Regions from separate parts of the Streptomyces sp. NPDC003247 genome, predicted to be linked through region 3. Evidence: riboswitches for the same ligand, from Rfam matches in the RefSeq annotation. Region 3 holds a riboswitch; each other region holds the start of a gene.
What was found. A riboswitch is a leader RNA that binds a small molecule or an ion and turns the genes downstream of it on or off. The one in region 3 is predicted to bind cobalamin.
Positions count from the first base shown of each region.

Region 1: another riboswitch for cobalamin. It lies ahead of ACFYWQ_RS16080 (energy-coupling factor ABC transporter permease); the one in region 3 lies ahead of ACFYWQ_RS40085 (cobalamin biosynthesis protein).
Region 2: another riboswitch for cobalamin. It lies ahead of ACFYWQ_RS08755 (ribonucleoside-diphosphate reductase subunit alpha); the one in region 3 lies ahead of ACFYWQ_RS40085 (cobalamin biosynthesis protein).
Region 4: another riboswitch for cobalamin. It lies ahead of ACFYWQ_RS14175 (ABC transporter substrate-binding protein); the one in region 3 lies ahead of ACFYWQ_RS40085 (cobalamin biosynthesis protein).

Region 1 is NZ_JBIAPF010000004.1:553,076-560,063, forward strand. It holds gene ACFYWQ_RS16075 (PP2C family protein-serine/threonine phosphatase) at 1-994, shown strand, start outside; cobalamin riboswitch at 1,189-1,372, shown strand; gene ACFYWQ_RS16080 (energy-coupling factor ABC transporter permease) at 1,402-2,109, shown strand; gene ACFYWQ_RS16085 (energy-coupling factor ABC transporter substrate-binding protein) at 2,106-2,549, shown strand; gene cbiQ (cobalt ECF transporter T component CbiQ) at 2,555-3,304, shown strand; gene ACFYWQ_RS16095 (energy-coupling factor ABC transporter ATP-binding protein) at 3,301-4,155, shown strand; gene ACFYWQ_RS16100 (amidohydrolase) at 4,243-5,442, shown strand; gene ACFYWQ_RS16105 (ABC transporter ATP-binding protein) at 5,916-6,988, opposite strand, start outside.
Region 2 is NZ_JBIAPF010000002.1:847,420-854,407, forward strand. It holds gene ACFYWQ_RS08745 (GlxA family transcriptional regulator) at 1-845, opposite strand, end outside; gene ACFYWQ_RS08750 (ribonucleotide-diphosphate reductase subunit beta) at 1,058-2,071, opposite strand; gene ACFYWQ_RS08755 (ribonucleoside-diphosphate reductase subunit alpha) at 2,071-4,422, opposite strand; cobalamin riboswitch at 4,546-4,695, opposite strand; gene ACFYWQ_RS08760 (GNAT family N-acetyltransferase) at 4,736-5,242, opposite strand; gene mctP (monocarboxylate uptake permease MctP) at 5,331-6,959, opposite strand; gene ACFYWQ_RS08770 (DUF3311 domain-containing protein) at 6,956-6,988, opposite strand, start outside.
Region 3 is NZ_JBIAPF010000019.1:98,378-105,365, reverse strand. It holds gene ACFYWQ_RS40095 (anion permease) at 1-777, shown strand, start outside; gene ACFYWQ_RS40090 (hypothetical protein) at 813-1,034, shown strand; cobalamin riboswitch at 1,276-1,396, shown strand; gene ACFYWQ_RS40085 (cobalamin biosynthesis protein) at 1,496-2,440, shown strand; gene ACFYWQ_RS40080 (cobyric acid synthase) at 2,437-3,945, shown strand; gene cobN (cobaltochelatase subunit CobN) at 3,942-6,988, shown strand, end outside.
Region 4 is NZ_JBIAPF010000004.1:100,738-107,725, forward strand. It holds gene ACFYWQ_RS14160 (IclR family transcriptional regulator) at 155-952, shown strand; gene ACFYWQ_RS14165 (ABC transporter ATP-binding protein) at 946-1,767, opposite strand; gene ACFYWQ_RS14170 (FecCD family ABC transporter permease) at 1,905-2,918, opposite strand; gene ACFYWQ_RS14175 (ABC transporter substrate-binding protein) at 2,915-3,970, opposite strand; cobalamin riboswitch at 4,026-4,239, opposite strand; gene ACFYWQ_RS14180 (YnfA family protein) at 4,629-4,964, shown strand; gene ACFYWQ_RS14185 (hypothetical protein) at 5,068-5,274, shown strand; gene ACFYWQ_RS14190 (alpha/beta hydrolase fold domain-containing protein) at 5,464-6,387, opposite strand; gene ACFYWQ_RS14195 (GNAT family N-acetyltransferase) at 6,656-6,988, shown strand, end outside.

The DNA.
Region 1 (6,988 bases), on a different contig from region 3:
GCCGCACACGGCGGAGCCGGTGTCGGTGCACGACGGCCCGGCCGGCCGGGCGTTCGGCGCGCAGGAGCCGTTCGTGGAATCCGTCGGGGACGGGCGGGTGCGGGTGCACCTGCCGGTCTCCGTGCGCGGCGACCGGCTCGGCGTGCTGACCGTGACCCTGCCGGAGCCGGCCGGCGACGTGCCGGCCGAACTCGCGGAGATCGCCCGGGCGCTCGGGCACGAGCTGGTCGTGGCCGACCGGGACACCGACCTCTATGTCCAGGCGAGACGCAAGGACCGGCTCACCCTGGCGGCCGAGATGCAGTGGCACCTGCTCCCGGGCCGGTCGTGCAGCCGCCCCGAGTTCGATCTGGGCGCGCAACTGGAGCCCGCCTACGCGGTCTTCGGCGACAACTACGACTGGTCGGTGACGGCCGACCGCCTGATGCTGTACGTCACCAACGGCATGGGCGAGGGCACGGAGGCGTCCCTGCTGACCGGCCTGGCCATCACCGCGCTGCGCAACGCCCGGCGGGCCGGGCTGTCCCTGGCCGACCAGGCGGCGCTCGCCGACCAGGCCGTGCACGCCCACTACCGGGGCCGCAGCTACCTGTCCGTCCTCATGCTCGACCTCGACCTCACGACGGGACGCGCCCGGGTGGTGGACGCCGGCTCCCCGCGGATGCTGAGGCTGCGCGACGGCCGGGTGGAACGGATCCCCCTCGACGCCCAGTTGCCGCTCGGCATGTTCGAGGAGACCGACTACGTGGAGCAGGAGGTGCACGCCGAGCCCGGTGACCGCCTCGTCTTCGTCAGCGACGGCGTGCACGCGGTCGCCTCCCCCGGCGGAGAGACGTACGGCGACGCCCCCCTCGCCCGGGCGATCCAGGCCACCCGCCTGCTGCCCGCGGCCGAGGTACCGCACGCCGTCCTGCGCGAACTGACCCGCCACCGCGGCGAACGCACCCCGGAGGACGACGCCCTGGTGGTCTGCCTGGACTGGCGGGGGCGCTGATCCGGGGGAGCGGCGGGGGGCGGTGGGCCCGTGGGGCGCGTCGGCTGGCGGCGGACGCCGTGCGCGGCGGACTCGGGCCGGGAGGCGCGCGGCTGTTCGGGCGGCGTGTCCTGGGCGGCTGTGCGCCGGGGCGTGAGCCGCCGCCCGCCGTTCGCGCGCCCCCGTTGCCGCTTGTCACCGCCCCGTTCCGCGCACTACTGTCACCACGCCTTGGTGAACGGGAAATCCGGTGTGATGCCGGTGCGGCCCTCGCCACTGTGATCGGGAAGTCCGGCTCCGGCCCTCGCGGGCAGCCACTGGGTCCTCGGACCCGGGAAGGCGGAGCACGGGCGGTGGTACCCGTCAGCCAGGAGACCGGCCAAGGCGCGTCAACCATCCACGAGGTGCTGGAGAGGGTCTGCTGAGCCATGCACATAGCCGAGGGTTTCCTTCCTCCGGCGCACGCGGTCGCCTGGGGCGTCGCGTCGGCGCCGTTCGTCGTCCACGGAGTCCGCGCCCTGAGCCGTGAGGTGCGCGAGCACCCGGAGAGCACGCTCCTCCTCGGCGCCTCCGGCGCCTTCACGTTCGTCCTGTCCGCTCTCAAGCTGCCCTCGGTGACCGGCAGTTGCTCGCATCCCACCGGGACCGGCCTGGGCGCGATCCTCTTCCGGCCGCCGGTCATGACGGTGCTGGGCACCATCACCCTGCTCTTCCAGGCGCTGCTGCTCGCGCACGGCGGGCTGACCACGCTCGGCGCCAACGCCTTCTCGATGGCGATCGCCGGGCCCTGGGCCGGTTACGGCACGTACCGGCTGCTGCGGCGGTTCGGCGTGCCGCTGATGGTCACGGTGTTCTCCGGCGCGTTCGTCGCCGACCTGTCGACGTACTGCGTCACCAGCGTGCAGCTGGCGCTGGCGTTCCCCGACCCGGGCAGCGGGTTCCTGGGCGCGCTCGGCACGTTCGGCTCCGTCTTCGCCGTCACGCAGATCCCGCTCGCGGTGAGCGAGGGCCTGCTCACCGTCCTCGTGATGCGCCTTCTGGTGCAGTCCAGCAAGGGCGAACTGACCCGGCTCGGCGTGCTCGTCACCGGGCGGCGGACGGCGCAGCCGACCGGGACGGAGGCGGTGGCCCGGTGAGCCGCAACACGAGGATCAACGCCCTGCTGCTGCTCGTGGTGGTCGCCCTCGCGGTGCTGCCGCTGGCCCTGGGCCTGGGCGACGGCAAGAAGGAGCCGTTCGCGGGCTCCGACGCCGAGGCGGAGACGGCGATCACCGAGATCGAACCGGACTACGAACCGTGGTTCTCCCCGCTGTACGAGCCGCCGTCCGGTGAGATCGAGTCGGCGCTGTTCGCCGTCCAGGCCGCCCTGGGCGCGGGCGTCCTCGCCTACTACTTCGGCCTGCGCCGGGGCCGGCGGCAGGGCGAACAGCGGGCGAGGGCCCTGGCGGACGCCCCGGGGGCCGCGCACCGGACGGTCCCGGACGACGGCGCGGACGGCTCGGGGCGTGCGGAGGCGACCGCGCCCGCGGACGGCGCCCCCGGTGGCGCCGGAGAGTCCGCGCGCGGACGGGCCTGACCCTCGTGCTGCCGATCGACGCGGCGGCGCACAGCAGCCGCTGGCGCCGCCGCCACCCCGTGGACAAGGCCGTACTCGGACTCGGGCTGACCCTGCTCGCGATCTCCCTGCCGCCCTGGCCGGGCGCGGCCCTGGTGCTGGTGACGGCGCTCGCCCTGCTGCTGGGCCCGGCGGGGGTGCCGGCCCGCCGGCTGTGGCGCGCCTACCGGGTGCCGCTGGGCTTCTGCGTCACCGGTGCCCTGCCCCTGCTGGTGCGGGTGGGCGGGCCCGGCGCCTTCGTGGGCCTGGCCGACGGCGGGCCCGCGCGGGCCGGGGAGCTGATGCTGCGCACCTCGGCAGCCTCCCTCGGCGTGCTGCTGTTCGCGTTCACCACCCCGGTGTCCGACCTGCTGCCGCGGCTGGTGCGGGCCGGCGTGCCCGCGCCGGTCGTGGACGTCGCCCTGGTCACGTACCGCATGAGTTTCCTGCTGCTGGACTCCGTGCGGCGGATCCGGGAGGCCCAGGCGGCCCGGCTCGGGCACACCTCGCGGGCCGCCGAGTGGCGCTCCCTGGCGGGGCTCGGCGCCACCGCCTTCGTGCGGGCCTTCGACCGGGCGGCGCGGCTCCAGACCGGGCTCGCCGGACGCGGCTACGACGGCACCCTGCGCGTCCTGGTGCCCGAGGCCCGCGTCTCCGTCCGCTTCACGGCCGCGAGCTGCGCGCTCCTCGCAGCGGTGGCCGCCCTCACCCTCGTCCTGGAAGGGCCCCTGTCATGAGCGAGCCGGTGGCCCTGCGGGGCGTCTCCTTTGCGTACGAGGACGGCCCGGCCGTGCTCGACGGCCTCGACTTCGCGGTCCGCGAGGGCCGCGCGCTCGCCCTGCTCGGCCGCAACGGCAGCGGCAAGACGACCCTGATGCGGCTGCTCAGCGGCGGACTGCGGCCGCGCGCCGGGACGGTGACGGTCGACGGGCGGCCGGTGGTGTACGACCGCAAGGGGCTGACCGGGCTGCGGACGACCGTCCAACTGGTGGTGCAGGACCCGGACGACCAGCTGTTCGCCGCGTCCGTCGCGCAGGACGTGTCGTTCGGGCCGCTGAACCTCGGTCTGCCCGACGCCGAGGTACGGGCCCGGGTGGCGGAGGCGCTCGCCGCCCTGGACATCACCGCCCTCGCCGACCGGCCCACCCATCTGCTCTCCTACGGGCAGCGCAAGCGGACCGCGATCGCGGGCGCCGTCGCGATGCGGCCGCGTGTGCTCGTCCTCGACGAGCCGACCGCCGGACTCGACCCGGACGGCCAGGAGCGCCTCCTGGCCACGCTCGACGCCCTGCGCGCCGCCGGCACCACGGTCGTGATGGCCACCCACGACGTCGACCTGGCCCTGCGCTGGGCCGACGACGCGGCCCTCCTCACCCCCTCCGGCGTCCACACCGGACCCGCCGCCCCGACCCTGGCCCGCGCCGACCTGCTCGGCGCGGCGGGGCTGCGGCTGCCCTGGGGCGTCGCCGCGGCCCGACTGCTGCGGGCGCAGGGCGCGTTGGCCGAGGGCGAGGCCGGCCCGCGCAGCCCGGAGGAGCTGGCCGCCCTGGCGGCGGCCGTCGCGTCCCCCCTGCCGGCCGACGGCTGAGGCGGGCCCGTCCGCCGGGGTGTCGACACGCCGCCCGGTGGAACCCGGTGGGTCGGAAGGACACCCCGCCGACGCCCGGGAGGCCGTGTGCACCGCGATCCCGACGCCCTCCACCGCCGCGTCCACCAGGAGGTGACGGAGCGGGCGGACGCCCTCTGGGGCGTCGCGTCGGCACTGCACGCCGACCCGGAGTACGCCTTCGCCGAGCGGCGGGCCTGCGCGCTGCTGACGGGTGAGCTGCGCCGGGCCGGGTTCGAGGTGCGGCAGGACGTGGCGGGGCTGCCGACCGCGTTCACCGCGCGCCACGGCCGGGGGCGGCCCGCGGTGGCACTGCTGCTGGAGTACGACGCCCTGCCCGGCCTCGGGCACGCGTGCGGGCACAACCTGATCGCCGCCGCCGGCCTGGGCGCGGCGATCGCCGCCCGCGCCGTGCTGGGGCCGGACGCCGGGTCGGTGCTGGCGGTGGGCAGCCCGGCCGAGGAGGGCGGCGGGGGCAAGGTGGTGGAGGTGGAGGCGGGCGTCTTCGACGACGTCGACGCCGCGCTCATGTTCCACCCCGGGGTGTACGACTGGGTCCGGGCGCCGCTGACCGCCCAGGAGCAGTACCGGGTCGGCTTCCACGGCCGCGCCGCCCACCCGACGGGCAACCCCACGGAGGGCGTCGACGCGCTCGCGGCCCTGGTCGAGCTGTTCAACGTGCTGGCCGCGCTCGGCCGGCGGCTGCCCGAGGCCTCGCACGTCCAGGGCATCGTCACGCACGGCGGTACGGCCACCAACATCGTGCCCGAGTACGCCGAGGGGCTGTTCGGGCTGCGCGCCGCCACGACGGAGGCCCTGGACGACCTCGCCGGGCGGGTGCGGTCCGCCGCCGAGGGCGTGGCGCTCGCCACCGGCACCACGTGCGCCGTCGAGCGTGCCACCGTGCGCTACGAGCACTTCCGCGACAGCGGGGCGCTGTCGGGGCGGTTCGCCGCGCACCTGCGCCGGGCCGGCATCACCGTGACGCCGCCCGTGCCGGGGGTGTACCTCGGCTCGTCGGACATCGGGAACGTCAGCGGGCGGGTGCCGGCCATCCACCCCTTCGTCGCGATCATGGGCGAGGACGGCTCCGACCACACCCCCGAGTTCGCCGCCGCCGCGGCCTCCGACCGGGCCCGGCACGTCCTCCTGGCCGCCACGGAGGCCCTGGCCTGCACGGCGGTGGACGTCCTGTGCGACGCGGACCTACGGGCCGAGGCGTGGCGCGGGCACGACCACGGGACCACCACCGGCACCGCCCAGCACTGAGCGGGCACCGCCCGACACCGGCTCGTGCGGCCGGGCGCCGGGCGGCGCGCCGTGCAGGGACCCGGGCCGGCCCTGGACCCCGGCCCCGGACCTCTGGGCACTGGGGCGCCGGGTCGGGGGTCCGGGGCCCGTGGTCCGGGGCCCGTGGTCCGGGGCCGGAAGCCGGTGGGCCGGGGCCGGAAACCGGGGGGCCGGGGCCGGAAGCCGGAGGGCCGGGGCCGGAAACCGGAGGGCCAGGGCCGGAAACCGGAGGGCCAGGGCCGGAAACCGGAGGGCCAGGGCCGGAAACCGGAGGGCCAGGGCCGGAAACCGGAGGGCCAGGGCTCGGGGCGGGAAACGGGGGACCAGAAGCCGGGGGACCGGAGGCCGGGGACCCGGGCCGGAGGTCAGAAGCCCGCGATCGCCCGCACACCCGCCCGCGGTCCGCCGCCCCTCCCCCGGTACGCCGGCCCTCCCGGGGAACGTCCCGCTGGTCAGGGCCGTGTGCCCGTCTCCTGGTGGGCCGTCGTGCGGGTCAGGGAGACGGTGAACGGGTGGCGCGGGTGGGTCAGGACGCGGTGGGCGGGGCCCTGTTCGACCAGCTCGCCCGCGTCCAGGACGGCGACGTGGTCGGCCAGGCGGGCGGTGTCCAGGTCGTGGGTGACGAGGACGAGGGACAGGTCCTCGCGCTCGCGCAGCAGACCGGCGAGGACGTCGAGGATGCCGCGCCGGGTGACGGTGTCGAGCCCGGAGGTGATCTCGTCGCAGATCAGGACGCGGGGCCGGGCGAGCAGGGCCCGGGCGAGGGCCGCGCGCTGGAGTTCGCCGCCGGAGAGCCGGGCCGGCCAGCGGTGGGGCAGGTCGGGCGGAAGGCCGAGACGGGTCAGGGTGGTCAGGGCCTCCTCCCGGGCGGCCGCCGGGTCCGTGCCGCGCAGGCGTACCGCGGTGCGGGCGACCTGGTCCAGGACGGGCCGGTGTTCGTCGAAGGCGGCGCGCACGTCCTGGAACACGTACTGCACGGCGGCGAGCTGGGCGCGGGTGCGGTGGCGCAGGCTGCGCGGCAGCGGGGTGCCGTCGAGGAGGATCTCGCCGTCGTGGTCGCGGTGGAGCCCGGCCAGGCAGCGGGCCAGGGTGGTCTTGCCGCTGCCCGAGCGGCCGACGACGGCCAGCGAGGTGCCGGGGTGGAGGGTGAGTTCCGGGGCGCGCAGTGCCACGGCGCCGTGGTGGCGTGCGGTGAGGTCGCGCACCCGCAGGGCGGGCGGCCGGCCGGTGTCCGGGGCGGGCCGGGCGCCGGCGGGCGGGCGCCGGGCGTCGAGGAGCTCCCGGGTCCAGGCGTGGCGGGGGGCGAGCCACAGCCGCTCGGACGGGCCCGACTCCACGACCCGGCCCGCCCGCAGGACGAGGACGTCGTCGGCGAGGGCGCGGACCACGTCGAGGTCGTGGCTGAGCAGGACGACCGCGATGCCGCGGGCGGCGAGAGCCGCCAGCTGGTCGACGACGCGGCTCTTGGTCAGGGCGTCCTGGCCGGTGGTGGGTTCGTCGGCGACGATGACGCGCGCCCCCAACA
Region 2 (6,988 bases), on a different contig from region 3:
GCGTCGACCGTCTCGTCCGTCGACTCCAGCAGGTGCTGGGCGAGCAGGACGCGCTGGCGCAGGAGCCAGCGGTAGGGGGTGGTGCCGGTCTCCTGCTGGAAGCGGCGGGCGAAGGTGCGCGGTGCCATGTGCGCGCGGGCCGCGAGCTGCTCGACGGTGACCTCCCGGTCGAGGTGCCGCTCCATCCAGGCGAGCACCTCGCCCACCGTGTCGCACCGCGACCGGGGCAGCGGCCGTTCGACGTACTGGGCCTGGCCGCCGTCCCGGTGCGGCGGTACGACCATCCGCCGGGCGATCCGGTTGGCGACCTCGGGCCCCTGCTCCTTGCGGACCAGGTGCAGACAGGCGTCGATCCCGGCGGCCGTGCCGGCCGACGTGATCACGGGGTCGTCGTCGACGTAGAGGACGTCGGGCTCGACGTCCGTGCGCGGATACCGCCGGGCGAGCTGCTCCGCGTGCCGCCAGTGCGCCGCGCAGCGCCGCCCGTCCAGCAGCCCCGCCGCGCCCAGCACGAACACCCCGGAACAGACGCTCAGCACCCGCGTCCCGCGGTCCACGGCCCGCCGCAGCGCGTCGAGCAGCTCGGGCGGGTAGTCGCGTGTCAGGTACGCCTTCCCGGCCGGCACGGCGATCAGGTCGGCGCTCTCCAGGCGTTCCAGGCCGTGCTCCGTGCGCACCCCGAAACCTGCGGGGGTGGTCAGCGCGGGCCCCTCCCCGGAGGCGACCGCGAAGTCGTACACCGGCAGCCCCTCGTCACTGCGGTCGAGGCCGAACACCTCGCACACCACACCGAGTTCGAAGGGGTGCACACCGTCGAGGACGACCGCGACCACGTTCTTCAGCATGCCGCCAGTGTGCCGTGCGAGTGGCAGGATTTTGAAGGTGTACGGCAGTCCTGCCACTGCCATGAGCGTCACGGGCGCACGATGCTTACCCCCATGAACGCACTCGGCTCCTACCTCACGGTCCTGGTTCTCTTCCTCCTCCTCGCGGGTCCGGCGCTCGTGGGACTGGCCCGCGAACGCCGGATCGACCGTCAACTGAGGGCGGCCAGGACTCAGAAGTCCTCGTCCAGGTCGACCGTGCCCTCCACGGCCACCTGGTACGCCGACACCCGGCGCTCGAAGAAGTTGGTCAGCTCCTGAACGCCCTGCAACTCCATGAAGGAGAACGGGTTCTCCGAGCCGTACACCGGGGCGAAGCCGAGGCGCGTCAGTCGCTGGTCGGCGACGCACTCCAGGTACTGCCGCATCGAGTCGGTGTTCATGCCGGGGAGCCCGTCACCGCACAGGTCGCGCGCGAACTGAAGCTCGGCCTCGACGGCCTCCCGCAGCATGTCGGTGACCTGCTGCTGGAGCCGGTCGTCGAAGAGGTCCGGCTCCTCCTTGCGGACGGTGTCGACGACGTCGAACGCGAAGGACATGTGCATGGTCTCGTCCCGGAACACCCAGTTGGTGCCGGTGGCGAGGCCGTGCAGCAGGCCCCGGCTGCGGAACCAGTAGACGTACGCGAAGGCGCCGTAGAAGAACAGGCCCTCGATGCACGCGGCGAAGCAGATCAGGTTGAGCAGGAAGCGGCGCCGGTCGGCCTGGGACTCCAGGCGGTCCAGCTTCTCCACCGAGTCCATCCAGCGGAAGCAGAACTCGGCCTTCTCGCGGATGGAGGGGATGTTCTCGACGGCGGCGAAGGCGGCCGCGCGGTCGTCCGGATCGGGGAGGTAGGTGTCCAGGAGGGTCAGGTAGAACTGGACGTGGACCGCTTCCTCGAAGAGCTGCCGGCTGAGGTACAGCCGTGCCTCGGGGGAGTTGATGTGCTTGTACAGCGTCAGCACCAGGTTGTTCGCGACGATCGAGTCGCCCGTCGCGAAGAAGGCGACCAGCCGGCCGATCAGGTGCTGCTCGGCCGGCGTGAGCTTCGCGAGGTCGGCCACGTCCGAGTGGAGGTCGACCTCCTCCACGGTCCAGGTGTTCTTGATGGCGTCCCGGTAGCGCTCGTAGAAGTCCGGGTAGCGCATGGGGCGCAGAGTCAGCTCGAAGCCGGGGTCGAGAAGGTTCTTCGTGGTGGAGCTCATTACTGGCAGGCCTCGCAGGACTCGGGGTTTTCCAGGGAACAGGCGACGGCGTCCTCGGGCGCCGGCTGCTGGACGGGAACGGTGGCCTGCGCGGCGCGGGCGATGCGGGTCGCCGGGCGCGAGCGCAGGTAGTACGTCGTCTTCAGGCCCGATTTCCAGGCGTACGCGTACATCGAGGAGAGCTTGCCGATGGTCGGCGTCTCCAGGAACAGGTTCAGGGACTGCGCCTGGTCCAGGTACGGGGTGCGGGCGGCGGCCATGTCGATCAGGCCGCGCTGCGGGATCTCCCAGGCGGTGCGGTAGAGGGCGCGGACGTCGGCCGGGATCCAGGTGAAGTCCTGCACCGAGCCGCCCGAGTCGCGCAGCGCCTCGCGGGTGCGCGCGTCCCAGACGCCGAGCTCCTTGAGCTCCCGCACCAGGTAGGAGTTGACCTGGAGGAACTCGCCGGACAGCGTCTCGCGCTTGAACAGGTTGGACACCTGCGGCTCGATGCACTCGTAGACGCCCGCGATGGACGCGATGGTGGCGGTCGGCGCGATGGCGAGGAGCAGGGAGTTGCGCAGACCGGTGCCGGCGATGCGCTCGCGCAGGGCCGCCCAGCGGTCCGGCCAGGTGAACTCGACGCCGTAGTGGTCCGGGTGCAGGACGCCCCGGGCGGTGCGGGTCTTCTCCCAGGCCGGCAGCGGGCCGTTGCGCTCGGCGAGGTCGGCGGAGGCCTCGTACGCGGCGAGCATGACGCGCTCGGCGATCCGGGTGGAGAGGGCCTTGGCCTCGGGGGAGTCGAAGGGCAGGCGCAGCTTGAAGAAGACGTCCTGGAGGCCCATCGCGCCGAGGCCGACCGGGCGCCACCGGGCGTTGGAGCGGCCCGCCTGCTCGGTCGGGTAGAAGTTGATGTCGACGACGCGGTCGAGGAAGGTGACGGCGGTGCGGACGGTGTCGTCCAGCCGCTGCCAGTCGATGCCGTCGCCGTCGACGAAGGCGCCGAGGTTCACCGATCCCAGGTTGCAGACCGCCGTCTCCCCGTCGTCGGTGACCTCCAGGATCTCCGTGCAGAGGTTGGAGGAGTGCACGACGTGGCCCGGCGTCGCGGTCTGGTTGGCGGTGCGGTTGGCGGCGTCCTTGAAGGTCATCCAGCCGTTGCCGGTCTGCGCGAGGGTGCGCATCATCCGGCCGTACAGCTCGCGCGCCGGGATCGTCCTCCGCGCCAGGCCCGCCGCCTCGGCCCCGCGGTAGGCCGCGTCGAACTCCTCGCCCCACAGGTCGACCAGCTCGGGCACGTCGGAGGGGGAGAAGAGGGACCACTGCGCGTCGGCGTTCACCCGGCGCATGAACTCGTCGGGGATCCAGTGCGCGAGGTTCAGGTTGTGCGTACGGCGGGCGTCCTCACCGGTGTTGTCGCGCAGCTCCAGGAACTCCTCGATGTCCGCGTGCCAGGTCTCCAGGTAGACCGCGGCCGCGCCCTTGCGCCGGCCGCCCTGGTTCACGGCGGCGACGGAGGCGTCGAGGGTCTTCAGGAACGGGACGATGCCGTTGGAGTGCCCGTTGGTGCCGCGGATGAGGGAGCCGCGGGAGCGGATCCGGGAGTACGACAGCCCGATGCCGCCGGCGTGCTTGGAGAGGCGGGCGACCTGGTGGTAGCGGTCGTAGATCGAGTCCAGCTCGTCCTTGGGGGAGTCGAGGAGGTAGCACGACGACATCTGGGGGTGCCGGGTGCCGGAGTTGAAGAGCGTCGGGGAGGAGGGGAGGTAGTCGAGGCGGCTCATGAGCCCGTAGAGCGCGGCGACTTCGTCCACGGCCCGCGCGGTGTCGTCCTCGGCGAGTCCGGCGGCGACGCGCAGCAGGAAGTGCTGGGGCGTCTCGACGACCTTGCGGGTGATCGGGTGGCGCAGGAGGTAGCGGCTGTGCAGGGTGCGCAGGCCGAAGTACCCGAAGCGGTCGTCGGCGTGCGGGTCGACCAGCGCGTCGAGCCGCGCGCCGTGCAGCGTGACGAACGCGGCCGTCCGGTCGGCGATCAGCCCCTCCCGGTGTCCCACGGCGACGGACCCGGTGAAGGAGGTCACGCCCTGGGAGGCGGCCTCGGCGCGGATGCCGAGGGTGAGCAGACGGGCGGCCAGCCGGGAGTAGGCGGGGTCCTCGGAGATGAGGCCGGCGGCCGCCTCCGTGGCCAGCTCGCGCAGTTCCGTCTCGTCCGCCCGCGCGGAGCGGCCCCGCAGGGCGGCGGCGGCGACCCGGCCCGGGTCGCCGTCGGGCAGGTCGGCGGTCAGCTCGGTCAGGGTCCGCAGCAGGGCGGTACCGGGGCCGTCGGTGTCCTGCGGGGTGGCTGAAGCCGGATCGGCTGGCGCGATGGTCACGTGGGGGCTCTCCCTCGCTCGGCAAGGGGCCTGGCGGAGGGCAGGGGGCAGCACACGAGCGCGCACGGCGTCGCGTCCACCGGCCCACTCCACGAGGCCCGGACGTCAAGGCACCCGAGCCGGACGGCCGGGCGCACTGTCGGCAGGTCCTCGGACTGGACGGGTGTGCGCACATGGGTAGGCGCGCACACGAGTACACCGTTGCGGGACAGTTCCGGATTCACACCGGATTCCCCTGCGGCGACAGCGAGCACGAGCATACATCTTGTGCTCGCCCGTCACGCCACCCCCAGATGTTGTGTTGCCGGTGATCTCAGAGCGTCAACCGGTAGGTCAGGAGAGTGATGTCGTCCAGGTGCGGCACGGGATTCCAGTCCCGCTCGGGTGTGCGGACGAAGCCCAGCCGCTCGTAGAGCCGGTGGGCGGTGTGCATGGCCCGCTGGCTCGACAGCACGACGGCCGTGCAGCCCCGCGTGGTCCGCGCACGCTCCACACAGGCCCGCACGAGGGCCTCGCCGGCGCCCCGGCCGCGCTGCTCGCGCGCGACCGCCAGCGCGCGGATCTCGGCCTCGCCGGGCCGGGCGATGTCGGCGACGGGCCCGGGGCCCGGTACGAAGGTGACCCCGCCCAGGAGCAGGTCGCCCGCCACGGCCACGAGGACGGTGGCGGCGGCCGCCCGCGCGGCCACGTCCTTCAGCACGGGCAGGTACGCGTCGCCCTCGCCGTAGTCGAGGAGGCCGTCGTCGAGATAGGCGCGGGCGGTCAGGTCGCCGAGGCCGGCGTGTTCGGAGGGTTCCGCTTCCCGGATCCTTATGTCCATGGCGCGCAGTGTGCCCCACGCACACGACGGTGGGCCGCCGGATTTCTCCGCCGGCCCACCGAGAGCCTTGCCGCGTGCGACGTTCCGGCTAGTGGGACGTTCCGGCGGTCGCCGGCGGCAGCTCCACCTGGACGCCCGGGTCGCCGGCGTCCGCCGTGTAGTCCTCCGGGCTCGTCTCGTCGACGCCCTCCGGGGCCTTCAGCGCCTTCAGCACGAAGGTGAGGACCACCGTCACCACCACGTTCAGCACGAACGCCGTCAGACCGATATACCCGATCTCGCCGATGCCGGGGATCTCCTTCGCCGACCCGCCGAAGTGCTTCTGGGTGGGGGAGGCCACGCCGTAGGCGGCGAGCGTGCCGTAGAGCATGCCGACGGCCCAGCCCGCGAGCAGCGCCCAGCGGTGGAACCAGCGGGTGAACAGGCCGCCGACCAGGGCCGGGAAGGTCTGGAGGATCCAGATGCCGCCGAGGAGCTGGAAGTTGATGGCGACCGTCTTGTCCATCGTCAGGACGAACGCCAGGGCGCCCACCTTCACCAGCAGCGAGACCAGCTTGGAGACGCGGGTCTCCTCCTTGGGCGTCGCGTCCGGCTTGATGAAGTCCTTGTAGATGTTGCGGGTGAACAGGTTCGCGGCCGCGATGGACATGATCGCCGCCGGGACCAGCGCGCCGATGCCGATCGCGGCGAAGGCCACGCCCGCGAACCAGTCCGGGAACATGTCCTCGAACAGCTGCGGGATGGCCAGCTGCCCGTTGGTGACCTTGACGCCGGCCGCGATCGCCATGAAGCCCAGCAGGGCCAGCAGGCCGAGCATGAGGGAGTACAGCGGCAGGATCGTGGTGTTGCGGCGGATCACGTCACGGCTCTTGGAGGACAGCGTCGCGGTGATCGAGTGCGGGTACATGAAGAGCGCCAGCGCGGAGCCCAGGGCCAGCGTGGCGTACGTCCACTGACCCGCCTCGGCCGGCGCCAGCGCGCCCCGCGGCTTGCCCGTCGCCGGGTTGGTCTGCGCGAACGCGTCACCCGCCTTGGCGAAGACGTCGTCGAACCCGCCCAGCTTGATCGGGATGTAGATGATCGCCACCGCGATCACGATGTAGATCAGCGTGTCCTTCACGAACGCGATCAGGGCGGGCGCGCGCAGCCCCGACGAGTAGGTGTACGCGGCCAGCACGCCGAAGGCGAGCAGCAGCGGCAGGTCCTTGACGAACCAGTTGGTGTTCTCGCCGCCGCCGACCCCCATCACGTCCAGCACGGCCTGGATGCCGACGAGCTGGAGCGCGATGTACGGCATGGTCGCGAGGATGCCGGTGACGGCCACGGCCAGCGACAGGCCCTTGGACCCGAACCGGCCGCGCACGAAGTCCGAGGTGGTGACGTACCCGTGCTTGTGCGAGACCGACCAGAGGCGGGGCAGGAAGGTGAAGATCAGCGGGTAGACGAGGATCGTGTACGGGACCGCGAAGAAGCCGGACGCGCCGGCCGCGTAGATCGCCGCCGGGACCGCCACGAACGTGTAGGCCGTGTACAGGTCGCCACCGAGCAGGAACCAGGTGATCCAGGTGCCGAACGACCGGCCGCCCAGGCCCCATTCGTCGAGGCTGTGCTCGTTCTCGGCCCTGCGCCAGCGGGCCGCGAGGAAGCCCATGACGGTCACGGCCAGGAAGAAGAGGACGAAGACGGTGAGTGCGACGCCGTTGACCTCGTTGTTCATCGGGACGCACCCCCGTCCGAGGCCTTGCG
Region 3 (6,988 bases):
CTGTCGTACACGCTCGGCCGGAAGGCCGACGGCAAGGCGGCCGAGAAGGGCTACCGGGCCGGCCAGATCGCCTCGGCGGGCCTGGTCTCCCTCGCCCACGGCACCAACGACGCGCAGAAGACGATGGGCATCATCACCCTCGCCCTGGTCGCCGGCGGCGCCGTCGCCCCCGACTCCGACCCGCCGCTGTGGGTCATCCTCTCCGCGGGCCTCGCCATCGCGCTCGGCACCTACCTGGGTGGCTGGCGCATCATCCGCACCATGGGCAAGGGCCTGACCGACCTCCAGCCGCAGCAGGGCTTCGCCGCCCAGACCAGCGCGGCCACCGTCATCCTCGCCTCCTCCCACCTCGGCTTCTCCCTCTCCACCACGCACTCGGTCTCCGGCGCGGTGATGGGCGCGGGGCTGGGCCGCAAGGGCGGCGTCGTCCGCTGGTCGACGGCCACCCGGATGTTCATCGCCTGGGGCCTGACCCTGCCGGCCGCGGCTGTCGTCGGCGCGCTCGCCGAGTACGTCACCGGCCTCGGCGCCTGGGGCACGGGCCTCGTCGCGGTCTTCCTCGTCGCCTCCAGCGCCGCGATCTGGAAGCGGTCCCGCAGCGAGGTCGTGGACGCGTCGAACGTCAACGGGACCGACGAGCCGGCCGGCGTGGTCACCACGGCGATCGCGGCCGTCACCCCGCCCCCGGCGGGCACGGTCCCGGACGGGCCGGTCGCCGCCGTCCCGTCGCCGGCCGCACCGGCCATCGCCACCGAGCCGACGGCTCCCGCCGCCTGAGCCCGCCCACCCGGCACACAGAGAAGAGAAGCATCATGAAGATCGACTGGGCGGCTCTGGGCTCCGTCTTCGGCGTCAGCCTCGTGGTCACGGTGGCCCTGGTGGCGCTGTTCACCCTCGGCATCATGGGCCTGTCGCGGCGCGAGCGGGCCGCGGCGCAGGGCGGGACGGCCGCGCTCGCGGTCACCGGGGCGTACGCCTGCTTCGCGGCGTGCGCGGCCGCGGTGGCGTACGGCATCTCGCTGATCGTGGCCTGAGCCGCGCACCGAGGGTCTCCGGCCCTTCACGCACCACGGGTCCCCGCCCCTCCTCCGCCCCCCTCCCCTCCCTCTGTCGTCCCTCCTCCCTCCGCCCTGTCGGCGGCCGTCCCACCGGCGGTCCCGGCGGGGCGGACGCACGTCCGCGACCGGCCGTCCCGGACGGCCGGTGTGGGGTTCTGCACACTCTCCCCGTGCAGGTCAACACCAAGTTGACGGCCGTTCCGGGCCCGTGGTGGACTGCCGGAGCCATGTACGGCGACAGGAAGAGGAAGCCGGTGTGAGTCCGGCGCGGTCCCGCCACTGTCACCGGGGTAGACACCCCCGGGAGCCAGGAACTCTCGTCGCCGGTCTCGTCGAACCAGGGCGTGGACACCCTGAGTGAGGACATATCGCCATGCTCGGCTGCCGTTCGAGGTCATCCACCCGGTCGTTGCCCGACCCCGCGGCCGGCTGAGCCGATGGGTGCCGATCGCTTTCACGCGTACGGCGCCGCCGCCGGCCTCCTGGGGGACCTGCTCCTCGGCGATCCGCGCCGGGGACATCCGGTCGCCGTGTTCGGGCGGGCCGCGGCCGGCGTGGAGCGGGTGCTGTGGCACGACCACCGCGGGTGGGGCGCGCTGCACACCGCCGTGTGCGTCGGCGGGGCCGTGGCCCTGGGCGCCGGCGCCGCACGCGCCGTCCGGTCGTCGGCCGCCGCCTCCGCCGCCCTGACCGCCACCGCCACCTGGGCCGTCGTCGGCGGGACCTCCCTCGTGCGCGAGGCCCGGACCATCGGGCGGTGCCTGGAGGCGGGGGACGTCGAGGGCGCGCGGGCCCGGCTGCCGCATCTGTGCGGGCGGGATCCACAGGCCCTGGACGCGGACGGGATCGCCCGCGCCGTCGTCGAGTCCGTCGCCGAGAACACCTCCGACGCGGTGGTCGGGGCACTGCTGTGGGGCGCCGTGGGCGGTGTGCCGGGGCTGCTCGGCTTCCGGGCCGTCAACACCCTCGACGCCATGGTCGGCCACCGGTCGCCCCGTCACCGCCGCTACGGCTGGGCCTCGGCGCGCCTGGACGACCTGGCCGGCTGGCCGGGGGCACGGCTGACGGCCGTCCTCGCCGCCGTCGCCGGGGACGACCCCCGCGGGGCCGTACGGGCCTGGCGGGCCGACGCGCGCAAGCACCCCAGCCCGAACGCCGGTCCGGTGGAGGCCTCCTTCGCCGGCGCCCTCGGGGTGCGGCTGGGCGGGACCCTGTCCTACGGCGGCCGGGTCGAGCACCGGCCCGTGCTCAACGGGGCGGCCGGGCGGCCCGTGGCCGCGCGGGACATCGAACGTGCCGCGCGGCTCTCCCGCCGTGTCGGCCTCCTCGCGCTCGGCGTCACCGTCGCCGCGCGCCTCGTCGCGAAGGGGCGTACGTCATGAGCGGGGGTCTCCTCGTCGCCGGCACCACCTCCGACGCCGGCAAGAGCGTCGTCACCGCCGGGATCTGCCGGTGGCTGGTGCGGCAGGGAGTGAAGGTCGCGCCCTTCAAGGCGCAGAACATGTCGCTGAACTCGTTCGTGACGCGGGAGGGCGCCGAGATCGGGCGCGCGCAGGCCATGCAGGCCCAGGCGTGCCGGGTGGAGCCGACCGCGCTGATGAACCCCGTGCTGCTCAAGCCCGGTGGCGAGCAGAGCAGCCAGGTCGTGCTGCTCGGGAAGCCGGTCGGCGAGATGAGCGCCCGCGGGTACCACGGGGGGCGGCAGCAGCAGCTGCTGGGCACCGTGCTGGAGTGCCTCGACACGTTGCGGGGCACGTATGACGCGGTGATCTGTGAGGGGGCCGGTTCTCCCGCCGAGATCAACCTGCGGCGGACGGACATCGTGAACATGGGGATCGCGCGGGGCGCCGGGCTGCCCGTGCTCGTCGTCGGCGACATCGACCGGGGCGGCGTCTTCGCCTCGTTCTTCGGGACCGTCGCCCTGCTCTCCCCCGAGGACCAGGCGCTCGTCGCCGGGTTCCTCGTCAACAAGTTCCGCGGCGACGTCTCGCTGCTGGAGCCGGGCCTGGACATGCTGCACGGGCTGACCGGGCGGCGGACGTACGGGGTGCTGCCGTTCCGCCACGGGCTCGGCATCGACGAGGAGGACGGGCTGCGGGTGTCGCTGCGCGGCACGGTCCGGGAGTCGGCCGTCGCCCCTCCCGTGGGGGAGGACGTGCTGCGGGTCGCCGTCTGCGCGGTCCCGCTGATGTCCAACTTCACCGACGTCGACGCGCTGGCCGCCGAGCCGGGCGTCGTGGTGCGGTTCGTGGACCGGCCGGAGGAGCTGGCGGACGCCGATCTCGTGGTCGTCCCCGGCACCCGGGGGACCGTGCGGGCGCTGGAGTGGCTGCGGGAGCGGGGGCTGGCCGACGCCCTGGTCCGCCGTGCGGCCGAACAGCGGCCCGTCCTCGGCATCTGCGGCGGCTTCCAGCTCCTCGGCGAGCGCATCGACGACGAGGTCGAGAGCCGCAGGGGGCGGGTGGACGGGCTCGGCGTCCTCCCCGTGCGCGTGCGCTTCGCCCGGGAGAAGACCCTCACCCGGCCCGTCGGGGAAGCCCTCGGGGAGCCGGTCGAGGGCTACGAGATCCACCACGGGGTCGCCGAGGTCCTGGGCGGGGAGCCCTTCCTCGACGGCTGCCGGGTCGGGCAGACCTGGGGCACGCACTGGCACGGTTCGCTGGAGTCGGACGGATTCCGGCGGGCCTTCCTGCGCGAGGTGGCGGCCGCCGCGGGCCGTCGTTTCGTGCCCGCCGCCGGCACCTCGTTCGCCGCGCTGCGCGAGGAGCAGCTCGACCGGCTCGGCGACCTGATCGAACAGCACGCGGACACCGACGCGCTCCGGCGGCTCATCGAGTCGGGCGCGCCGCAAGGACTGCCTTTCATTCCACCGGGAGCGCCCGCATGAGCACAGTGTTGTTGTTGTCGACCGCCGACACCGATCTGCTGGCGGCCCGGTCCGCCTCCGGCGCCTCCTACCGGATCGGCAACCCGACCCGGGTGGACGTCGAGCGGGACCTGCCCGCGCTGGTCGAGGGCGCCGACATCGCCGTCGTACGGCTGCTGGGCGGCAAGCGGGCCTGGGAGGACGGGCTGGCCGCGCTGCGGGCGTCCGGGATCCCGACCGTGCTGCTCGGCGGGGAGGGCGTGCCCGACGCCGAGCTGATGGCCGAGTCGTCGGTGCCCACCGGGGTCGTCGCGGAGGCCCTGAGGTACCTCGTCGAGGGCGGGCCGGACAACCTGACCGAACTGGCGCGGTTCCTGTCGGACACCGTGCTGCTGACCGGCGAGGGGTTCGACGAGCCGCGGAAGATGCCCGAGTTCGGGGTGCGCGGGGAGCGGGACCTCGTCGCGGGCCGGCCGACCGTCGGTGTGCTCTTCTACCGGGCCCACGAGCTGAGCGGCAACACCGCCTTCGTGGACACGCTGTGCGAGGCGATCGAGGCGCGGGGCGCCAACGCGCTGCCCGTGTACTGCGGTTCGCTGCGGGGCGCGGACCCCGGGCTGTACGAGATCCTCGGCCGGGCCGACGCGCTCGTCGCCACCGTCCTCGCCGCCGGCGGCACGCACGCCTCGCAGGCGTCGGCGGGCGGCGACGAGGAGGCCTGGGACATCGGCGCCCTGGCCGACCTCGACGTGCCCGTCCTCCAGGGGCTCTGCCTGACCTCCTCCCGGGCCGCCTGGGACGCGTCCGACGCCGCCCTGTCCCCCATGGACGCGGCGATGCAGGTCGCCATCCCGGAGTTCGACGGGCGGCTGATCACCGTGCCGTTCTCCTTCAAGGAGCAGGGGCCCGACGACGTGCCGGTGTACGTCGCCGACCCCGAGCGGGCGGCCCGGGTCGCCGGGATCGCCGTCCGCCACGCCCGGCTGCGGCACAAGCCGAACGCCGAGAAACGGATCGCGCTCGTCTTCACCGCCTACCCGACCAAGCACTCCCGCGTCGGCAACGCGGTCGGCCTCGACACGCCCGCGTCGGCGGTACGGGTCCTGGACGCGCTGCGGGACGCGGGGTACGCGCTGACCGACTACCCGTCCGGCGGCGACGAGCTGATCCACCGGCTCATCGAGGCCGGCGGGCACGACGTGGAGTGGCTGACGGAGGAACAGCTCGCCGCCGCGCCGGCCCGGGTCCCGCTGGCCGACTACCGGGCCTGGTTCGACAAGCTCGACCCGGAGCTGCGGGAGGCGATGCTGGAGGCGTGGGGGGAGCCGCCGGGTTCCCTCTACGTGGACGGCGACGACATCGTGCTCGCGTCGCTCCGGTTCGGGAACGTCGTCGTGGTGATCCAGCCGCCGCGCGGCTTCGGCGAGAACCCGATCGCGATCTACCACGACCCCGACATGCCGCCGTCCCACCACTACCTGGCCGCCTACCGGTGGCTGGAGAACAGCTTCGGCGCCGACGCGATCGTCCACATGGGCAAGCACGGCACGCTGGAGTGGCTGCCGGGCAAGGGACTCGGGCTCAGCGGCGGCTGTGCCCCGGACGCCGTCCTCGGTGAACTCCCGCTGGTCTACCCCTTCATCGTCAACGACCCCGGCGAGGGCACCCAGGCCAAGCGGCGCGGGCACGCCACCGTCGTCGACCACCTGGTGCCGCCCATGGCGCGCGCCGACACCTACGGCGACCTGGCCAAGCTGGAGCAGCTCCTCGACGAGTACGCGCTCGTCTCCGACCTGGACCCGGTCAAGGCGCCGGCCGTGCGCGCCCAGATCTGGACGCTGGTCAAGGCGGCCGAGCTCCACCACGACCTGCACGTGGCCGAGCAGCCGGGCGACGACGACTTCGACGAGTTCGTCATGCACATCGACGGCTATCTGTGCGAGATCAAGGACGTGCAGATCCGGGACGGCCTGCACGTCCTGGGCGGCGGCCCGGTCGGGGAGCCGCGCGTGAACCTGGTGCTCGCGGTGCTGCGGGCCGCGCAGGTGTGGGGCGGGCAGGCGAACGCGCTGCCGGGCCTGCGGGCGGCGCTGGCCGCGCACTTCGGGCTGGTGGAGAAGGAGCTGCTCGCCGAGCCGGGGGCGCCGGTGAAGGTGTCCGTCGAGCTGACGGACCTGGTGGCGGGCCCGTCGCGCACGGCCGCCGACGCGATCGACCTGCTGGAGCAGCTGTGCCGGCGGCTCGCGGAGGGCCTGGAGTCCCTCGGGTGGGACACCGCGGCCGTCCCGGGCCTGGTCCGTGAGGTGATCGGTGTCCGGCTCCCGGACGCCGTCGCCGTGCTGGAGTTCGCCTGCGCCGAGGTCGTGCCGCGGCTGGCGCGCACCACCGACGAGATCGGGAACGTCCTGCGCGCCCTGAACGGCGGTTACGTCCCGGCGGGCCCGTCCGGCTCGCCGACGCGCGGACTGGTCAACGTCCTTCCGACCGGCCGGAACTTCTACTCCGTCGACCCCAAGGCCATTCCCTCGCGGCTCAGCTGGGAGGTGGGGCAGTCGCTCGCCGACTCCCTCGTCCAGCGGTACCTCCAGGACACCGGCGCGTACCCGAAGTCCGTCGGCCTGACGGTGTGGGGCACGTCGGCGATGCGCACGCAGGGCGACGACATCGCCGAGATCCTGGCGCTGCTGGGCTGCCGCCCGGTGTGGGACGACGCCTCGCGCCGGGTGACCGGGTTCGAGGTCGTCCCGCTCGCGGAGCTCGGCCGGCCCCGCATCGACGTCACGGTCCGCATCTCCGGTTTCTTCCGGGACGCCTTCCCGCACGTCGTCGGGCTGATCGACGACGCGGTGCGGGCGGTGGCCGGGCTGGACGAGCCCGCCGAGTCCAACTACGTGCGGGCGCACGTCGAGGAGGACGCGGCCGCGCACGGCGACCGGCGGCGGGCGACCGCCCGGATCTTCGGCTCCAAGCCGGGCGCGTACGGTGCCGGTCTGCTGCCGCTGATCGACGCCCGGAACTGGCGCTCGGACGCGGACCTCGCCGAGGTGTACGCGGTGTGGGGCGG
Region 4 (6,988 bases), on a different contig from region 3:
AGACCGGCACACGGCACCCGGGAGGGGGTGGAGGCCGCCTTCCCGGATCCCGGTACGGCGCCCGCGTCGTTGCGGTTACCGTGGTCCGCAGAGCGGACTGCCGTTGTGGCCGACGGGGGTCCGCGACGGGCGGCACGAAGCAGGGAGACGACGGGTGGACGGCGGCGAGACGGCGCGGGCCGAGGACGAACGGGAGCAGCCGGGCACCGGCGTGCGCAGTGTGCGCCGGGCCGTCGACATCCTCAACCTGCTGAGGGAGGACCGGCCGGTCGTCACCCTGCGCGAGATCACGGAGGCCACGGGGCTGGCGAAGACCACCGCGCTGCGCCTGGTGCAGACCCTGGAGGAGACCGGGCTGCTCGGCTCGCACCCCTCCGGTTACACGGCGGGCCCCGGGCTGTGGCGCTGGGCCTACCTCGCCCGCGGCCGGTGGGAGGTGCCGCGGGAGACCCGCAAGGTGATGCGCGACCTCGCCGACCGGCTCGGCGAGACCGTGAACATCTTCGTCGCCCGGGACGTCCAGCGCGTCTGCGTCGCGCACGAGGAGAGCCCCCACCCCCTGCGCCACGTCGTCGACGTCGGCGACGAACAGCCGCTGTGGGCGGGCGCCTCCTCCAAGGTCCTGCTGCGCGACGCCTCCGACGCCGTCCTGCGCCGGGTCGCCCTCGCCTCACCGTACGGCGAGGCGCACACCGACCGGCTGCGCGCCGGGGCCGCCGAGACGGCCCAGCGCGGCTACGCCGTCAGCAGCAGCGAGTTCGACGAGGGGCTCACCGCCGTCGCCGTGCCGGTCACCGGCCGCTCGGGGGCGGTCGTCGCCTCCCTCTCCGTGAGCGGGCCCAGCCACCGCTTCCCGTACGAGGCCGTGGAGCGCTTCGCCGCCGAACTCGCCGGAGCCGCCCGCCTCATCTCCGCCCAGGGCTTCAGCCACCCGCTGAGCAGCGGTCACTGACCCCGGCACGGAGCTTCCTCCGACCGCCGGCGCGACGCGCGGCGCAGGAAGCGGATCACCGGACGGCCGTGCGCGGTGGTGACCTCGGCGCGGACGCCGTACACCTCCTCGATCAGCTCCGCGGTCAGGACGTCGCCCGGGGTCCCCTCGGCGACGGCGCGTCCCTCCCGGAGCACCAGCAGCCGGTCGCCGTACATGGCGGCGAGGTTGAGGTCGTGCAGGGCGATCACGGTGGTGACCGGGAGACCGGCGACGAGGTCCAGCAGGTCGAGCTGGTGCTGGATGTCGAGGTGGTTGGTCGGCTCGTCGAGCAGCAGTTCGCGGGGTTCCTGGGCGAGGGCGCGGGCGATCTGGGCGCGCTGGCGTTCGCCGCCGGACAGGGTGTGCCAGGACTGGGCGGCCCGGTCGGCCAGGCCCGTGCGCTCCAGTGCCTCGGTGACGGCCCGCGCGTCCGCCGCCGTGGCGGCCGTCCAGGCCCGGCGGTGGGGGATGCGGCCGAGGGCGACGACGTCGCGGACGGTCAGCTCGGTCTGGGTGTGGGCGTGCTGCTCGACGGTGGCGACACGGCGGGCGGTGGCGCGACGGCCCACCTGCGCCAGGGGCCGCCCGTCCAGGGTGACGACGCCGGCCGTGGGAGCGAGGACGCCGGCGAGCAGCCGCAGCAGGGTCGACTTGCCCGACCCGTTGGGGCCGATGAGGCCCACCGTCTCGCCGGGGCGGAGGGCGAGGGTCAGGCCGTCGAGGATGAGCCGGCCGTCGGCACGACGGGTGACACGGCTCGCGCGGAGCCCGGCCGCCGTGTCCGCCGTGTGCACCGTGTGCGCCGTGTGCGCCGTATCAGCCCTGTCCGCCACGGTCCCTGCGTCCGCCCCGCTCCCGGCTCCGGCTCGGGCTCCGGCTCCGGCTCGGGCTCCGGCTCCGGCTCCGGCTCCGGCTCCGGCGTGAGTGTCCTTCACGCCTTCCTCCTCCCGCGGTGGAGCACTGCCACGAAGACGGGGACGCCGATCAGGGACGTCACGACGCCCACGGGCACCTCCTGCGGGTCGAGGACGGTACGGGCGGCGGTGTCCACCCAGACCAGGAAGACGGCCCCGGCCAGTGCGGTGACCGGGAGCAGGCGGGCGTGGCCGGAGCCGGTGAGGGCGCGCGTCACGTGCGGGAGGACCAGGCCGACGAAGCCGATCGCCCCGGCGCAGCTGACCAGGACGGCCGTGAGCAGCGCGGTCGCGCACAGCAGGACCAGCCGGGCGCGGCCGACGCGCACGCCGAGCGAGGCCGCGGCCTCCTCCCCGAAGGCGAACGCGTCCAGGGTGCGGGCGTGTCCGAGGCAGACGCCGAGCACGGCCGCCAGGACGCCCGCGCACAGCAGTACGTCGGTCCAGTCGGCGCCGGAGAGCGAGCCGAGCAGCCAGAACAGCACGCCGCGGGTCGTCTCGGCGTCGGCCGAGGTGAGCACGGTGAAGGAGGTCAGCGCGGAGAACAGCTGCATCGCCGCGACGCCGGAGAGGACGACGCGGTCGGTGCTGCCGCCGAGGCTGTGGCTCAGCAGCAGGACGAGCCCGAAGGACACCAGCGCCCCGGCGAACGCGCCCCCCGACAGGGACACCGCGCCGCCGCCCACGCCGAGCACGACCACGGCGACCGCGCCGGTGGAGGCCCCCGAGGACACCCCGAGCACGAAGGGGTCCGCGAGCGGGTTGCGCAGCAGCGACTGCATCACCGCCCCGCACAGCGCGAGTCCCGCCCCGCAGACGGCGGCGAGCATCGTGCGGGGCATGCGCAGGTTCCAGACGATGCCGTCGCGCAGCGGCGCCAGCCGGCTCTCCCCCGCCCCGAGACGGGCGGCGACCGACGCCCACACGTCCGAGGCGGAGATGTCGGCCGGGCCGATCGTCACGGCGACGGCGACCGAGGCGGCGAGGACGAGCAGGCCGCAGGCCGTCACGAGCGTGTCGCGCAGCCTCACCCGGCGAGCCCGAACGAGCGCAGTCCGGCGGCGACCTGTTCGATGCCCTCGACCGTGCGGATCGACGGGTTCATGGCCTGGCCGCTGAGCAGGATGTACCGCTTCTTCTTCACGGCGGTGAGGTTGCGGGTGGCGGCGTCGGTCTCCAGGAAGCGGATCTTGGCCTCGGCGGTCTCCGCCGTCTGCGACCTGCGGCTCAGGTCGCCCAGGACGATGACGTCGGGGTCACGGTCGGCGACCGTCTCCCAGTTGATCTGCGGCCATTCGTCGTGTGTGTCGGAGAAGGCGTTCTCCGCGCCGACGGCCCGGGTGATGGCGCCGGGGGCGCCGCAGCAGCCGGCGAGGTAGGGCGACTCGGAGTTGGCGAACCAGTACATGAGGGAGACGCCGGAGGCGTCCAGTGCGGCGGTGGCCTCGCGCACCCGTTCCTGGAGGCTCGCCACGAGCTTCTCGCCGCGCGCCTCGACGTCGAAGGCGCGGGCCAGGTCGCGTATCTCGCCGTACACGGCGTCGAGGGTGAGCGGCTCGCTGCGGGAGCCGTCGCCGCCGCTGTCGTTGTCCTTGCCCTCCGAGCAGTCGGACGGCGAGACGTAGGTGGGCACGCCCAGCTCCTCGAACTGCTCGCGCGTGGCGACGCCGCCCTTGCCGAGGGTGGAGACGAACGAGGCGGTGACGAAGTCCGGTTCGGCGTCCAGCACCTTCTCGAAGGACGGGTTGTTCTCGGCCAGCCGCGGCACGGACGCGCTGGCCTTCTCCAGTCCCTTCATCACCGGGTCGGTCCAGGTGGCGGTGCCGGCCATGCGGTCCTGGAGGCCGAGGGAGAGCAGGATCTCGGTGGTGCCCTGGTTGAGGGAGACGGCCCGCCGGGGTGCCGACTCCAGCGTGACGCGGTGCCCGCAGTCGACGATCGTGCGCGGGTAACCGGCGGTGGCCTTCTCCCCTCCTGCGGCGGATCCGCCGGAGCCTCCGCAGGCGGTGAGCAGGAGGGCGGGGGCGAGCAGGAGGGCTACGGTGCGCGGGGCGCGCGGCGGTGTGGAACGGAGCACGGGCATGCCTCGGGTGTCGGGGCTCGTACGCGGAGCCTGGCCTGCGGACGTCCGCCACGCCCTGGGGCGTGGCGGTGCCAGCAGGTCTTCGGACTCGGGTTCGTCCGCGCGGGGCGCCTTCCCGGTGCGGTGCCGCACCGGCCCGCCGGCCGGCCCGTCCCCTTCCCAGTGGCACGCGTGCCCCGCCCGTCCCCCTCACCGCTGCGCGTCAGTTCCGGATTCGCACCGGATTCCCTGGCCTCGGATGTGGCTCGACTGGCCTCGGCAGGCTATCAAGCCACCGGTACGGCCAGATCACGGCGTCGGCCGCGGGCAGGGTCCGGGAGCAGGCGTCCTCTGCGGGCACGGTCCGGGAGCAGGCGCCCGGTGCGCGGGCGGTCCGGAAGCAGGCGCCCGGTTCACGGCCAGATCACGGGCGTCGGCCACGGGCACGGGCACGGTCCGGGAGCAGGCGTCCGCTGCGGACACGGTCCGGAAGCAAGCGCCCGGTGCACAGGCAGTCCGGCGTCCGCTGCGGGCGCGGCCCCGGCACCCGGCGCGCGCGGGCGGTCCGGGACCCGGCGCGCGGGCGGTCCTGGCCCCGGCGTCCGCCGCCTGTACGGCCCGACGGCTCCTCAGGGTCGGCCGGAGATCGCGGCAGCGGCCCGGTCGATAGGGTCGCCCCATGACTGTCGCCCGTTCCGTCGCCCTGTTCGTCGTCGCCGCCCTGTTCGAGATCGGCGGGGCCTGGCTCGTCTGGCAGGGCGTCCGCGAGCACCGGGGCTGGGTCTGGGCCGGGGCGGGCGTGATCGCGCTGGGCCTGTACGGCGTCGTGGCCACCTTCCAGACCGACGAGAACTTCGGCCGCATCCTCGCCGCCTACGGCGGTGTCTTCGTCGCCGGATCGATCGCCTGGGGCATGGTCGCCGACGGCTACCGTCCCGACCGCTACGACGTCGTCGGCGCCCTGGTCTGCCTCGCCGGCATGGCCGTAATCATGTACGCGCCACGGGCGCGGTGAGCCGGCCCGCCGTCGTCGGCCGGGCGAGCCGGCGGGGGCGGTGCCGCCGCGGCTCGCGCCGGACGCACGTGTGTCACCGGCCGCCGTGGGGTCGGATGTGCGGGTGCGGGGTGACCAGGCCGCTCTGGTAGGCGATGACGACGAACTGGGCGCGGTCGCGGGCGTGGAGTCGATGCCGGGCATGAAGGACGTGCCGTCGTCGGAGGCGGCGGGTGCCGTGGCGGCGCCCGCCCCGACGGCGCAGAGCAGCACCGCCCACAACAACGTCACGAGCCGGCGCCGCCGGAAGGCGGTCCGGCCCCACCGGTAGAGCGAGGTGGCCACGGGAAACGGATCTCCAGATCTGGTGTCGGGTGGACGACCAGCCTGGCGTGGCGGGGGGCGCCGGGGCATCGTGCCGGTGCGGGCACTGTGGCCTGGTGGCAGGGCACGAGCCGGCGCGCCCGGGTCCTCCCGCAGGAGGAGGACCCGGTACTCCCCGGGGACGACGGCGGGCCCGTCAGCCGGAGAGGAAGCTCGCGAAGAAGTCGAGCGACCGGTCGACCTCCTTGAGGGAGGGGCCGCGGTTCAGGTGGCCGTGCGTCATGCCCGCCGCGAGGTACGTCCGGACCGGGACACCGCGCTCGTCCAGTTGCCGGGCGAGGAGTTCGCCGGACGGCCGGAGGTCGTCGAACTCGGAGAGGACGACACCGGTCGGGGGCAGGTCGTCCAGGTTCGCCGCCCCGGGCATCGCGTCCGCCGGCAGGTCGGTCAGGCGGCCGACGTAGTTGCGCACCATGCCCTCGATCGACTCGGTGGTGAACCGCAGGAGCGACGGCAGTTCCCGCATCGCCGCCGCCGTCTCGTCGTCCAGGGCCGGGGTCGGGAAGTGGGCGAACGGATAGGCCAGCAGCAGGGTGTCCGGGCGGGGTTCGTGCCGGTCGCGCAGCCGGATCGCCGTGGACAGGGCGAGGGCGGCGCCCGCGCTCGCGCCGCCCAGGGCGACGGGGCCGCGCACCTGGCCGGGTCCGTGGAGCCAGAGCCACGCGGCGTGCGCGTCGTCGACGGGGACGGGGTGGCGGATGCCGTCCACCGCCAGCCGGTACCCGACGGAGACCACCAGGGCCCCGGCGCGGGCGGCCAGCTCGGCGGAGACCGTGTGCGCTTCCGGCATGTCGAGATCGCCGGCCGCGAAGCCGCCGCCGTGCAGCCACAGCAGCGCGCGGCGGGGCTCGTCGCGCGGGGCGTAGACACGGACGGGCACCTCGCCGTGCGGTCCGGGGACCACGAGGTCCTCGACCGAGACGTCCGGCAGGCTCCACTCGCCGGGATCGCGGTAGTACTCCGCGAGCCGGGCGCCCGCCTCCGGGTCGGACGCGGCGCCCTCCCGGCTGAGGCCGTCGAGCAGGTGCAGCTTCCCGGCGAGGAAGGGATCTATCGGCATGGGCGCTCCCAGGGTGTCGGGTCGGTGGTGCGGGCGGCGCGCCCCGGGACGGGGGCGGTGTCGGGCGAGGACGCCGGTCCCGGGGCTCCTTGTCGGGACCAGTGTGATCGCCCGGCGGCCGTTCCCGGCAGGCGGCGCCGCCCGCCTGCCGGGAACGGGCGCCGCGGAGGTCCCTCAGAAACGCCCTGTGGCAGGCGTGAACCCTGGACCGGTGCCGTTCGTTACTCCTCGGAAGCATCCACGCACTCCACGGCACGAGGGGTTGTCCATGACGGGTCTCACGGAATCGATCGAATCGATGGAGCAACTCGCCACGGTCTGGCGCGCCTTGGTCCTCGACCGGGAACCGCGCGCGGACGTGCGGGACCTGCCGGGCGTCGCCGTGCGCTGGGCCGACTGCCGGTTCGCGTTCTGGAACTGCGTCACGCTGACCGACGTGGGGGCGGACGCGGTGCTCCTGGAGAGGCGTCTGACGCAGGCGGCGGACATCATGCGCGCGAAAAAGCACCCGGGCTTTCTGTGGCTCTTCGAGGACCTCCTCGACGGCGGGGCGCGCGCGGGCCTGGCGGAGGCGGCCGAACGGGCCGGTCTCCAGCACGCC